DNA from 3 places in the Agrobacterium sp. 22094 genome. Region 1 is predicted to be linked to each of the others. Evidence: predicted binding sites of a transcription regulator. Region 1 holds the regulator's gene; each other region holds the start of a gene.

Region 1 (4,368 bases):
AGCGTGAGAAATTACAATGACGACGCCCAGCATCAGGCGTCGCCCAACCTATAAAAATCGATTAGGCCAAAATCAGGCGGCCTTGGCGATAGCGTCAAACGCCAGAAGCTTCTCCAGAAGCTTCGGCATATCCTTCAGATGAACCATGTTGGGGCCGTCGGAAGGGGCATTGTCCGGGTCTTCATGGGTCTCGACAAACAGTCCGGCAATGCCGACGGCCACGGCTGCGCGCGACAATGTCTCGACGAATTCGCGCTGACCACCCGTCGACCCACCCTGCCCGCCTGGCTGCTGCACGGAATGCGTCGCATCGAACACCACCGGCGCACCGAGCGAGGCCATAATCGGCAACGAGCGCATGTCGGAGACAAGCGTGTTATAGCCGAAAGATGCGCCGCGTTCGCAGAGCAGAACGTTCGGATTGCCGCTCTCGTTGAGCTTTGCCAGCACGTTCTTCATGTCCCAGGGCGCCAGGAACTGGCCTTTCTTCACATTGATCACGCGACCGGTCTTTGCGGCGGCGATCAGAAGATCGGTCTGGCGACTGAGGAAGGCCGGGATTTGCAGGACATCGACGGTTTCGGCGACAATGGCGCACTGCTCTTCCGTATGGATGTCGGTCAGGACAGGGAAGCCATATTCCTTCTTGAGATCGGCAAAGATCTCCATGGCCTTGTCGAGACCGATGCCACGCTGTCCGGAGAGCGATGTGCGGTTGGCCTTGTCGAAGGATGACTTATAGACAAGCCCGATGCCGAGCTTGCCGCAAAGCTCATGCAGCGTGCCGGCAATCATGAAAGCGTGGTCGCGGCTTTCCATCTGGCACGGACCGGCGATCAGCGAAAACCGCTCTGTGTTGGAGAAGGCGACAGCGCCTTTGCCTTCGCCAGCGACCACTTTCAAATTGTTCTTCAAAGTCATCTCATTCCTCACGACACATGCGCCGGACATCGCCGGCAACCGCTTAATTTGCGATGTTGCACAGGCATTAGCAGCAAGCGCGCCATGTGTCACGAGATGAGGGAGCACCAACCGCTTGCCCTTTAGCCGGCATTCGCCTTCCGGACGACATCGGGATTGGCCTCGGAAGACTGCACGAACGGCCCGACTGCGCGCACCGCGTCGGAAAATCCAGCACTTCCCTTCAGCCCTTCCAATTCTTCGGGCTTGAAGCCTTGAGTCAGCAACATGCGATAAACGTTCTCGCTGTTCTCACCACCGGCGGAAACCCAAGCCGGTAGCGATGCCTCCCAGGCCTTCTTCTCACGCTGGTTTCGGTCGGCAACGATTGCAAGCTTGATCAGTCCACCGATCGGAATGGGAATGCCGTTCACCGCAAGATCGGGGATGAAGCTCGCCGGATGAACGCCGCCAAGCGCGTGATTTTTCAGGATCCGTGCACAGTTATTGTCGCGCGTCGGCTCCTTGTTCTGCGAAACGCGCTTCTGATTGAGTTGAACGATGAGCTTGCAATTGGCCATCGTCGTGTTCAGCAGCAACCGGTCATACTCCTTGCGCTTCAAAGCTTCCGGTGAATTGGGATCGAGGGTCTGGCAACCGGCCAGCGCAATCAGCATTCCGATAAGGGTAAATCTAACGAGCTTCATAAAAATGTCCCTGCCCCGAAAAAACGCTGCAAGGCAGCGCCGTAGAGCTACGATAACTTTGTTGATAATGCTTCGAATGGCTTGGCCTTCATACCACAGGATGACCGGATCGTGTGATCCTCGAAGCAGCTTGTAGATACCCGCAAAAATGAAATCATCAACCTGGAGAGGAAAAAGACGCCCAACACCGTAAAGAAGCTATGAACTTCTACCATTGCGCGGATAACAGGACTGCGAATTGATGAGGCGGAGACGTTTGCGGAATTTTAAGGGATTGCAGAACACATATGGAACATATAGTGTTCGTTCTGTATTTGTTTCGCGAATCTTCGCCACGTATTCCAAGGGTTTTCTTCATGCTCACGCGCAAACAGCAGGAACTGCTTCTTTTCATTCATGAGCGAATGAAAGAGTCCGGCGTGCCGCCATCTTTCGATGAGATGAAAGATGCCCTCGACCTCGCCTCGAAATCCGGCATCCATCGGCTGATTACCGCTTTGGAAGAACGCGGCTTCATCCGCCGCTTGCCGAACAGGGCAAGAGCCCTGGAAGTCATCAAGCTTCCGGAAGCCTATTCCGCACCCGCACAGAAGCCGCCGCGCGGTTTTTCGCCAAGCGTGATCGAGGGCAGCCTCGGAAAAGCCAAACCGCCTGAGCCGGCTCCCGCGCCGAAGCCAGCAAACGATCAGATCTCCTCCGCTGTCACCGTTCCTGTGATGGGACGCATCGCCGCCGGTGTGCCGATCTCCGCTATCCAGAACAACACCCACGATGTTGTCGTACCCGTCGATATGCTGGGCACGGGCGAGCATTATGCGCTTGAGGTCAAGGGTGACTCGATGATCGAGGCTGGCATCTTCGATGGTGACACCGTCATCATCCGCAACGGCAGCACCGCCAACCCCGGCGATATCATCGTCGCACTGGTGGATGATGAAGAAGCCACCTTGAAGCGCTTCCGCCGCAAGGGTGCTTCCATCGCCCTGGAGGCCGCGAACCCAGCCTATGAGACCCGCATCTTCGGACCGGATCGGGTAAAGATTCAGGGCAAGCTGGTCGGTCTCATTCGTCGCTATCACTGAGCGAACGATAGTCGGCTCAGACTGGCTGCCTGTGCTCTTGCAGAGGCAAGACGCGCAGACCTCGTTGGCAGATGCGGCGATGTGCTGCCTCTGATCGCGCCGAGGTCTCGACGCTGGTTCTCTTCGTCTTCGTCTTCGTCTTCGTCTTTCTCGTTATCCTCATTCTCGATCCGAGGATGAGGAAAAGATTGGCGGATGGTCGGGTGCATGCCGATCATGGCCTTCGAACGGCGGCAATCTTTCAGTGCCACCGACAAGCGCCCTCGCCCGTCGCTTCTAAGAGCAGGACTTACAGACGCGGCTAATCCACCTCGCGGCTACCATCCGACAAGGTGGACAGTCTCACCGCCCCTTTTCCGTTCTGCCTGTCGATTCCCGGTCCCGCTCATATTGGCGCAATGCCGGGAAATCCGGCAGCCAAGCCTCACGGCGGACCGTCCAAAGCTCGTAGGTCGGCTCGAACTGATCTGGTGAATCCAGAGAACCGAGATTGACCTCGATTTCGTCGTCGCTTTTTCCGAAGACCGGCGATCCGCAGTTGGGACAGAAGAAGCGGCCATTATAGCTGCGTATTTCTCCTTCGATGGTCACGGCATCCTGCGGGAAGATGGCGGATGCGTGGAAGAGCGCGCCGTGGTGCTTGCGACAATCCATGCAGTGACAAATCCCGATACGATAGGGCTCACCGACTATCGAAAGCCTCACGCTGCCGCAGGCACAACCGCCAGATTTCATGTTCATCTCGACCGCTCCATTTGCTTGACGCCTTCCCATCAAACCGCGACGAACCGATGAAGTTCATTCTGCTTCTGTTTTCGGAAAGGTGAGAGCGGCGAACGCATCAATTCATATGATATCTGACATGACAGACTCGGCCTGTATGTCCTCTCGCTCATGCGTTAGGACGATGGACAGAGAAATAACATTCGCACTTTTGCACCGCATGGACGCTTTTGCTGATCGCATGCGATTCAAGTGGCCGTATCACCAGAAGGAGACAACATGTACGATCTTTACATCGCCAACAAGAACTACTCCTCCTGGTCTCTCCGGCCTTGGGTGCTGATGCGGACATTGGAGATTCCCTTCAAAGAGAATCTCGTCCCGTTCAACGATCCCGATCCCAAGCATGGCTTCACGCACTTCTCCCCCACAGGCAAGGTGCCCTGCCTCGTGGATGGCGATGTCACCATCTGGGACTCGCTTGCAATCATCGAGTACCTGGCGGAACGGCATGATGGTGTTTGGGCTGAGGATGCCAAAGCGCGGGCTTGGTCGCGCTCGGCATCCGCGGAGATGCATTCCGGCTTCCAATCGCTGCGCAATCTACACCCGATGAGTGTAGGTTTGCGGATCAGACCGGTTCCGGCAACCGAGGCGCTCCGCAAGGATATCGCGCGTATCGACGCGCTATGGCAGCAGGGCCTCGACACCTTCGGCGGGCCGTTTCTGGCCGGCATCAATTTCACCGCCGTCGACGCGTTCTTCTGCCCCGTCGCGTTTCGCTTCCAGACTTACGGCACAGCACTCTCGCCAGCGGCGGAGGCTTACAAGACCCAACTCCTTGGCTTGCCGGCGATCAGGGAGTGGGAGGAGGCAGCGATCCGGGAGCCGTGGCGCGACTTGGAGCATGAAGAGGAAGCGCGGGCGTCTGGCGAGATTATCGAAGACCGCCGCTC
Region 2 (4,368 bases), 560 kb from region 1:
ATGCGAAAGCGGCTCATTCATCTGGCTTGCCTTTGCTTACTGCCAAAAACAAAAACCGCCCCGACGAATTGCTTTGCCGGTTTGGCCTGTCTGCTGCCTATGTCGAAGTATCTAGCACAAATAGCGCGCCTTGCATCTATTGCAAGGCGCGCTATCGCATCAATTCGCTGGTACCGGTGTCGTGGTCGCCGGTGCGTCTTCCGCGGGCGCCTGCTCAGGTGTTGTCTCTGTCTTTTTGCCAAGAATTCGAGCGCGGATTTGAGGCTCGATATCATCCGGCAGAACCGCCTCAAGCTTTCCGACCAAACCATCCAGGAACGGCTTGGACTTAGCCTGCGTCACCCATTCGGGCTGGGTTCTGACATCGACCAGCCAGTTCCAGAAGGCGACCGCGACGACGAGCAGAAGCAGGCCGCGCGCTGCACCGAAGAGAAAACCGAGTGTGCGATCCAGCGCACCAATGCGGCTGTCGATGATGAAGTCGGCGACGCGCGACGTGATGAAGGAAATGATGATCAGCGCAACGAGAAAGACCAGACCGGCCGAACCGGCAATAGCGATCTTGTCGTCATCGGTATAGTTGCGCGCATAGGGAAGCAGCAGCGGGTAGAGATAATAAGCAGCTGCAACGGAGCCAACCCAACTTGCGATGGACAGAATTTCACGCGAGAACCCGCGCACCATGGCGAGAACGGCGGAGAAAAGCACAACGGCAAGAACGATACCGTCGAAAATCGTAATGGGCATTTACCAACTCCGGAGGTCGCAGCACCCAAACAGGGCGCCGCTGTGCCAATTTGCGATCCTCTTACACTAGCCGGGTAACCAGCGAAAGGATCATTATTCGTCTTCCTCAGCCTGTCTGAAGCGGTTGCCCGAGCCGGCAATGCGCGCCACGAGATCGGGGAGGCTTTCAATCTCCGTCCAGCGCCCCTTTGAGCCCTTCGGGAGTTCTGCCGACGCGGAAGGCAGAAATGCGGCGGAAAATCCAAGTTTCTCGGCTTCCTTCAACCGCTGCGCCGTTTGGGAAACCGGCCGCACTGCGCCCGACAGGCTGATTTCGCCGAAATAGACGCAATCGGCAGGCAGGGCAAGACCGGCAAGCGAGGAAACCAGTGCAGAAGCAATCGCCATGTCTGCTGCGGGCTCCGAAATCCGGTAGCCACCGGCGATGTTGAGATAGACATCGTGCTGGCCAAGCTTCACGCCGCAATGGGCCTCGAGCACGGCAAGAATCATGGCAAGGCGTGAGGAGTCCCATCCCACCACAGCACGACGCGGTGTGCCAAGCGAAGTGGCCGCCACTAGGGCCTGAACCTCCACCAACACTGGCCGCGTGCCTTCCATACCGGCGAAAACAGCCGCACCCGGGGACTTTTCGTTGCGCTCTCCAAGGAAAAGTTCCGATGGATTGGAGACCTCGCGCAGACCCCTGTCCGACATTTCAAAGACACCGATTTCATCGGTCGGCCCGAAACGGTTCTTGACGGTACGAAGGATGCGGTAATGATGCCCACGATCGCCCTCGAAATAGAGCACGGCATCCACCATGTGCTCCACCACGCGCGGACCGGCGATCTGGCCTTCCTTCGTCACATGGCCGACCAGCACCATGGTGGCACCCGTCTGCTTGGCAAACCGGATCATCGCCTGAACGCCGGTGCGCACCTGCGTGACAGTTCCAGGCGCTGAATCGGCGGTGTCGCTCCACAGCGTTTGAATGGAATCGATGATGACGAGATCGGGCCGTTTGCCCTCGGAAATCGTCGCCAGAATATCTTCGACGTTGGTTTCAGCCGCCAGCAACACGTCGGTGTCCGCCGCACCAAGACGCTGCGCCCGCAAGCGCACCTGTGCCACAGCCTCTTCGCCCGAGACGTAAACGACACGATGACCTTGCCGGGAGAGTGCCGCCGCAGCCTGCATCAGAAGGGTCGATTTTCCGATGCCCGGATCGCCACCGATCAACACCGCCGATCCGCGCACGAAGCCCCCGCCGGTCGCACGATCCAGTTCGCTCATGCCGGTCGGAATGCGCGGTGCCTCCTCGATTTCACCGGAAAGCGAGGTGAGGGTGACGGGACGGCCCTTCTTCGGCGTCTTGCCGGGGCCGCCGCCAATTCCGCCCATGGGGTCTTCTTCGACGATGGTGTTCCACTCGCCGCAGCCCTCGCATTTTCCGGCCCAACGGGTGTGCACCGTGCCGCAGTTCTGGCAGACGAATTGTGTCTTGGCTTTGGCCATGAATGTCAGTCTTTTTCTTAAGAGATGAACCAGCGGGGTCGCGAAGAATTTCGATCCCGTTTTGTTCTCATCTAGCACGGATCGTTCGAGCTTTCCAAGAGGTGGAAATCGTTACTCGTCGCCGATCAGATATTGCCGCTCATACCGAAGCCCGAGGCTTGTCAGCATCTCGTAGCCGATGGTGCCCGCGGCCCGCGCCACTTCATCGACGGGCACGTTCGGCCCGAAGAGCTCGATATAGTCGCCTGCGCGAATGGCACGTTCCGGCACGTCGGTGACGTCGAAAATGGTGAGGTCCATGGTGATGCGGCCGGCGACCGGAACGCGATAGCCATTGATGAATCCTTCCGCGCCGCCGCGGCCCATCTCGCGCAGCGGAATGCCGGAGCCGGAGAGCGATCGCGAATAGCCATCGGCATAACCCACGGCCGCGATCGCCAGACGGCTCGCACGCTTCAACTGATAGGTGCCGCCATAACTCACCGTCTGCCCTTCACCGGCCTCGCGAATCTGGATGATCCGCGCCTCCGCCTTGGCGACCGGGCGCATGGGGTTCTTCATGTCGTTGACCGCTTCGCCGCCGTAAAGCGAGATACCCGGACGCGTCAGATCGAAGTGGTAGTCCGGGCCGAGGAAGATTCCGGCAGAGGCTGAAAGGCTTGATTCGATACCTTCGAAAGCCGCGCTAACTCTTCGGAATGACTCAAGTTGCGCCTTGTTCATTGGCGAAGAGGGGGTGTCGGCGCTGGCAAGATGAGACATGACCAACACGGGGTCGAAGCTTGCCGGACGTGTCGGGTCATCGGCGAGATAAAGCGCGTCTTCGAGTGGAAGCCCAAGCCGGTTGAAACCCGTATCGACATGCAGCGCAAACGGATGATCACCGCGCTCCGCCAGAGCGCTCGTCCAGAAGGAGAGCTGCTCTTCAGAGGCAACGACTGGCACGAGATCATGGGCGAAGACATCGCGCTCCTGGCCCGGCCAGATGCCGGAAAGAACGAAGATGCGCGCTTCCGGCGCATGAGGACGAAGCGTCACGCCCTCCAACACACTGGCGACGAAGAAATCCCGGGCACCGGCGTGATAAAGCGTTCCGCCACAATCCTCGATCCCCATGCCGTAGGCATCCGCCTTCACCACGGCGGCGGCGCGTGCCTTGCCGGAACGGCGCTGCATGTCACGAAAGTTATCCGCAAGTGCGGCGAGATCGACGGTCAGTCGAAGGGGTGCGCTTTCGAATGCATCCGCATCCATTTCGGAGAAGCTGTCATCGAGGTCGTCTGTCATGGTCTGCACCTTTTGAATGTCTGCGTGGTCTATCACTTTTGTTCAAGACGGTCATGACGGATTGGTCTAAACCCGAGCTATGCACAATGTTTCGCAGGAACAGGCCACCGACCACATGCCGCTTTCGCGCGCAGAAACCACCAGGTTCTGGCGGGACAAGCGTTTCAAAGGCATGGAGTGCATGACGGCGACGTTCCTGACGCATGAGTTTTCGCCGCATGCGCATGATACATTTTCCATCGGCGCCATCGAAAACGGTTCGCAGATTTCGACCATCAAGGGCACGACGGAGCGCACCGGCCCCGGTCATCTCTACCTGATCGATCCCGGCCAGATACACGACGGTGCCCCCGGCGGTGACGGTTATCGATACCGCATGATCTATCCAGATATCGCGCTTTTGTCTGAGGTCATCGAAGACATGACGGGTCGCGCCTTTCACGGCACGCCGTCCTTCCCAAGCTTCCTGCCGCATGATCCCAAGATGGCGCAGGCCTTCCAGATTGCCCATCGCGGGTTGGAAAACGGGGCAGGGGCACTGGAGGCGGATGAAGGCATGTTCTCGGTTCTGGCAGAACTGTTTTCCCGGCACGGCAGCGCCATCATCTTGCCCGTCCAGACACGCGAGAAAACCGCGGTCTATCAGGCGCGTGAATATCTCAACGACAACTTCGATACGGATGTCGGGCTTGAGGAATTGGCGGGTATGGCGGGTCTCAGCCGTGCGCATTTGATCCGCGCCTTCCGCCGCGAATTCCACATCACGCCGCATGCCTATCTCACTGATATCCGCATCCGCCGAGCAAGGCATCTGTTGCGTCAGGGAGAAAGCCCGGC
Region 3 (4,368 bases), on a different contig from region 1:
GACCTTGACCTTTTGATTTTCCGCCAGCATGACGCGGCCAAGCGGCGCGATGTGAATGAGGCCTTCAACGTCGACAACGAATTTCATCGTCTTTTGTGCAGGATTTCAGGCTTTCCGGACATCTGGCAAACAATCCACAATGCCACCGGTCAGCTTGATCGCGTGCGCCGCCGTGGCTTTCCAAAGATCGGTTACTTTGATGAGGTAATCGCAGAGCACGTAGCACTCTCTACGGCCATAAAGGCCCGTGATGAGGATGAGGCCGTGACTTTGCTCAGACGCCATCTCAGTGGCATTTCGGCCGTGATAGAGTATGTCGTTCAAACAGATGCAGACGCAATCAGTGGAAAAGACCATATCGCTTTGCTTAATGGACTTGAGGACCTCTAACCCGTCTGGTCGATCGCCGGTCTACGGGCAAGATGCTATGTGCGCGCATCCATACTTCTCGAACGTTGACGGGTCCGCCGTCGCTTAAAGGGCGCGCACTGGCAATACTACTTCCACATTTCGCGCATCCGCGCGCCGACATCGATGCGAATTTGCTGTGCACTACGCTCAGATGCCGCAGCCGAAACTTTGGGCCAGGTCGTAGGTTCGAAATATTGAAGCAGAGTTGCCGGGATAAACCTGGAACGTGATGCATAGACGTGTCGATCGCCCTGCGAGTTCTGCCCATGGGTAAAAAATCGCTGCGGCGTAATCAGCGCCAGGCTGTCCTTCGCGCGTGTCATTCCTACATAAAGCAGACGCCGCTCTTCTTCGAGTTCCTGTGTCGTCCCCGTGCCTAGATCAGACGGTATGCAGCCATCGACAACATTCAGCATGAACACTGAGCGCCATTCCTGGCCTTTCGCAGAATGTATTGTCGAGAGGATGAGGTAGTCCTCATCGAGCAACGGGACTCCTGCCTGGTCGCTCGTAGCATCTGGAGGATCAAGGGTTAGTTCGGTCAAAAACCGTTCGCGGGACGCGTATCCGCCAGCGATTTGCTCAAGCTGTAGAAGGTCAGCTTTACGCGTATCGGCATCTTCATGCATCCGCTCAAGATGGGGTTCGTACCAAAGACGGGCCTGAGCTATGTCCGAGGGCCACCCTTGCTGCGTTTTCCCAAGACCAGCGAGGAGCGTCACAAAAGATGTCCAATCTGCACCCGTCTTTGGTGGCGGCGGGATTTCCGCAAGTGCCATGATCGGTTCAGGATCAGACGAGATAGTATCGAGAATAACACCAGCCTTCTTCGGACCGATGCCTGGGAGCATCTGCAGCAGGCGAAATCCGGCAACCCGATCACGCGGGTTTTGCGCGAAACGCAGGACGGACAGCATGTCCTTTACATGGGCGCTGTCGAGAAACTTGAGACCGCCAAATTTGACGAAGGGGATGTTGCGTCGGGTAAGCTCAACCTCAAGTGCACCACTATGGCTTGATGTTCGAAAGAGAACGGCCTGCTGCTTGAGCGTCATTCCTGTTTCGCGATTGGCAAGCACCTGATCGATGATGAAGTTAGCTTGTTCGGTCTCGTCCTTGACTGTGACAAGTTTCGGGCGCTCGAGCGACTCCCGCTCCGTCCACAGGTTCTTGGTGAAACGCTCGCGTGCAAGTTCGATGACACTGTTCGCTGCCGCCAAGATCGGTTGCGTCGAGCGGTAATTGCGGTCGAGCGTGATGATGTCAGCGGCTGGGGTGAACGACGTCGGGAAGTCAAGAATGTTACGGACCGTCGCAGCGCGGAAGGAATAGATCGACTGGGCATCGTCGCCAACCACAGTCAGACCGCGACCACCCGGCTTCAGCGCCATCAAGACCGAGGCCTGCAATCTGTTGGTGTCTTGATATTCGTCAACCATAACGTGGTCGAACCGCTTGCCGATATCATCGGCTAGATCCGGATCGCCGACCATTTGCGCCCAGTAGAGGAGGAGATCGTCGTAGTCGAGAACGTTCTGGCTCTGCTTTGCCTCTACATAGGCCGCAAACAATTCCTTAAGCTGCTCTTCCCACATCGCCACCCAGGGATAGTGCTGACGCAGTATCTCGCTCAACGGCGTCTGGGAGTTTACCGTGCGGGAATAGATCGCAAGACAGGTGCCCTTGGTGGGAAATCGGCTTTCAGTTTTTGAAAAGCCTAGCTCATGACGCGCCAGGTTGATCAGGTCCGCACTGTCTTCCCGATCGTGAATCGTAAAGTCCATGTTGAGACCGATCTGCTCGGCATACATTCTCAGCAGCCTTGCGCCGATACCGTGGAATGTGCCGGACCACGCAAGTGCGTCCGTCAAGATCGCAGAGTTAGAGCCCAGCACATTGCGGCAGATTCTCTCGACGCGGCGGGACATTTCCGATGCTGCTCTGCGTGAGAAGGTCATGAGAAGAATGCGCCGAGGGTCGGCACCATTGACGATGAGATGAGCGACGCGGTGCGCCAGCGTGTTTGTCTTGCCGGAGCCTGCACCGGCGATGATCAACAGAGGTCCTCCCGTCTCGCCCTCAGCCAGTCCAACGCCATGCTCGACGGCCTCACGCTGTTGCTCATTTAGTTTTTCGAGATAGGCGACGGCCATAAAATCTTACTTGATGCTCAGATTGCAAAGGAGGGGTTGGGAACAAAGACTGAACATACGCCACTCTTTAGCTGTATGGAAGGTTCTCATGCCATCAAGCGATTATTTCTTCCAGAAGAGCAGGAGAATGGTCGGACGACAATCCGGCGCGGCTCGTTTTTAGAGAATGCGCCTTTGATTTTCAAAGCATGCGCAAGTTTTGGCGGCGGCGCTCAGGCTGTCAATTGCGCGATCAGTGCGCCAACTCTAGCGACTTAAATAACCGATGATGCTTGGTGTGGCCTAGTAGGCACCAATCACTAGTACCCAAACGTCTTCGACACGTGACCGCCTGGAGTCAGGGTGCGATTCTGCCGCGGATTATCGTCTCCGAGCTTCCGCTCGGGTCAGCGCGCCACCGAGATTGATAGAGGCGTAATGCGCTTTCTTGTTTTCATACATGAGGGCGTCAGCACGTTTGACGACAGACTCGATTGTCTCGTCTGCTTCACTGGTCGCCACGCCGTAGGACATGCTCAGAGGAGCAGTCGAGTAAAACTGATTGTTGATCCGCAGAAGTTCAAGGATTGTTTCCATCATTGTGGCAGCGGATTTTGCATCTGCGCCGGGCAACAGGACCGCAAATTCATCCCCGCCTATCCGGCAGGCATGGTTCGGCGCCGCCACCGCGCCATTGAGGATCTCGCCGAAGCGGCGCAAGAGTCCGTCGCCTGCGTCGTGCCCAAGTTGATCGTTAGCCTCCTTCAAGCCATTAAGGTCAATGATGACGGCTGAGACAGGGCGCAGCGATTTGCGCTCGAGGCGGTTCATCTCGTCGGCATAGAAGGCGCGATTGTAGAGTTTGGTGAGGACGTCATGCTTTCCGAGATATTCGAGATAGGCTTCTGCCTTCTTGCGTGCCGTGATGTCGGCGAGCGCCACCTGTACGCGAGACCAATCGCCTTCGTGACCCGGGAACACGGAGAAATGCAGCAAAATGTGACGCATTGAACCATCTAGCGCGTAATTCACCACTTCGCGGTGATGAAAGAGATTGCCGTTCCAAAGCTCCATCAGTTGTTCTCGGAAGGGTTTCTCCATGTCGTCACGGAAAATTTCGCCAAGCCGGTGCAGAAGATCGTTTTGATCTCTGGCGCCAAACAGATCGAGTGTTGACTGATTGACGTCTATAACCCTGATCTCGCTCATACATTGGCGCACAAATTCCGGGTGAACGTCCATGAATGTGCGGAAGTCGGTAATGCCGCGGTCACGAATGTCTTCAATCAGCGTGCGGATGCGACTGAAATCCTCAATCCATAGCGATACCGGGGAATGCTGGAAAATGCCCTCCGCCTGACGCCTTTGTTCGGCTTCCGCACGACGGGCGTTTTCGAGGTCGGTGATATCCTCGGTAGTCAAAAGAACCCTGCCGAGCGTCTCTTCATGACCTGGTAGAACTGTTCCTCGCAGCTGGATGTCGAGCCTGCGCCCGGAAATTGTGTAATTGACGGTCGTGCTCGAAAAAGACATTTCGCCATCGAAGAGCGCGGACAGTTCATTGATATGAGTGTCCAGCATATCATCGCGGAAGACGGAAGTGATATTGGCGACCAAGTGCTCGAGGCTATCCGCTTCGAAAAGGTCGAGAGTTTTGGCGTTGACAGCGGTAACGCGGATCCGCGTCGAACAGGCATGAATCCGGTTGCGATCCTCTCTCAGGAAGGCTTTGATATCGGTCACTCCCCTGGAGCGCCAGTCATCGAAAAGCGCCTGCACTCCGCTAAAATCTTCGATCCACATGGCGATCGGCGCAAGATTGAAG

What was found. Region 1 encodes LexA, which represses DNA repair genes until DNA is damaged. Its sites were predicted from a motif close to TGTTCNNNNTGTGTTCNG; they were not measured.
Region 2: the regulator LexA is predicted to act here: its motif matches at 2,296-2,313, upstream of radA (DNA repair protein RadA).
Region 3: the regulator LexA is predicted to act here: its motif matches at 2,603-2,620, upstream of ACTJK5_RS13200 (ATP-dependent helicase).

The regions. Positions count from the first base shown of each region.
Region 1 covers NZ_JBQEPX010000001.1:938,738-943,105, reverse strand. The annotation lists gene kdsA (3-deoxy-8-phosphooctulonate synthase) at 73-921, opposite strand; gene ACTJK5_RS04480 (hypothetical protein) at 1,044-1,607, opposite strand; gene lexA (transcriptional repressor LexA) at 1,964-2,689, shown strand; gene ACTJK5_RS04470 (hypothetical protein) at 2,683-2,940, opposite strand; gene ACTJK5_RS04465 (GFA family protein) at 3,032-3,430, opposite strand; gene ACTJK5_RS04460 (glutathione S-transferase family protein) at 3,692-4,368, shown strand, end outside.
Region 2 covers NZ_JBQEPX010000001.1:1,496,637-1,501,004, reverse strand. The annotation lists gene purF (amidophosphoribosyltransferase) at 1-21, opposite strand, end outside; gene ACTJK5_RS07225 (CvpA family protein) at 160-747, opposite strand; gene radA (DNA repair protein RadA) at 841-2,244, opposite strand; gene alr (alanine racemase) at 2,356-3,531, opposite strand; gene ACTJK5_RS07210 (AraC family transcriptional regulator) at 3,611-4,368, shown strand, end outside.
Region 3 covers NZ_JBQEPX010000002.1:147,264-151,631, reverse strand. The annotation lists gene ACTJK5_RS13205 (GntR family transcriptional regulator) at 1-390, shown strand, start outside; gene ACTJK5_RS13200 (ATP-dependent helicase) at 498-2,564, opposite strand; gene ACTJK5_RS13195 (diguanylate cyclase domain-containing protein) at 2,925-4,368, opposite strand, start outside.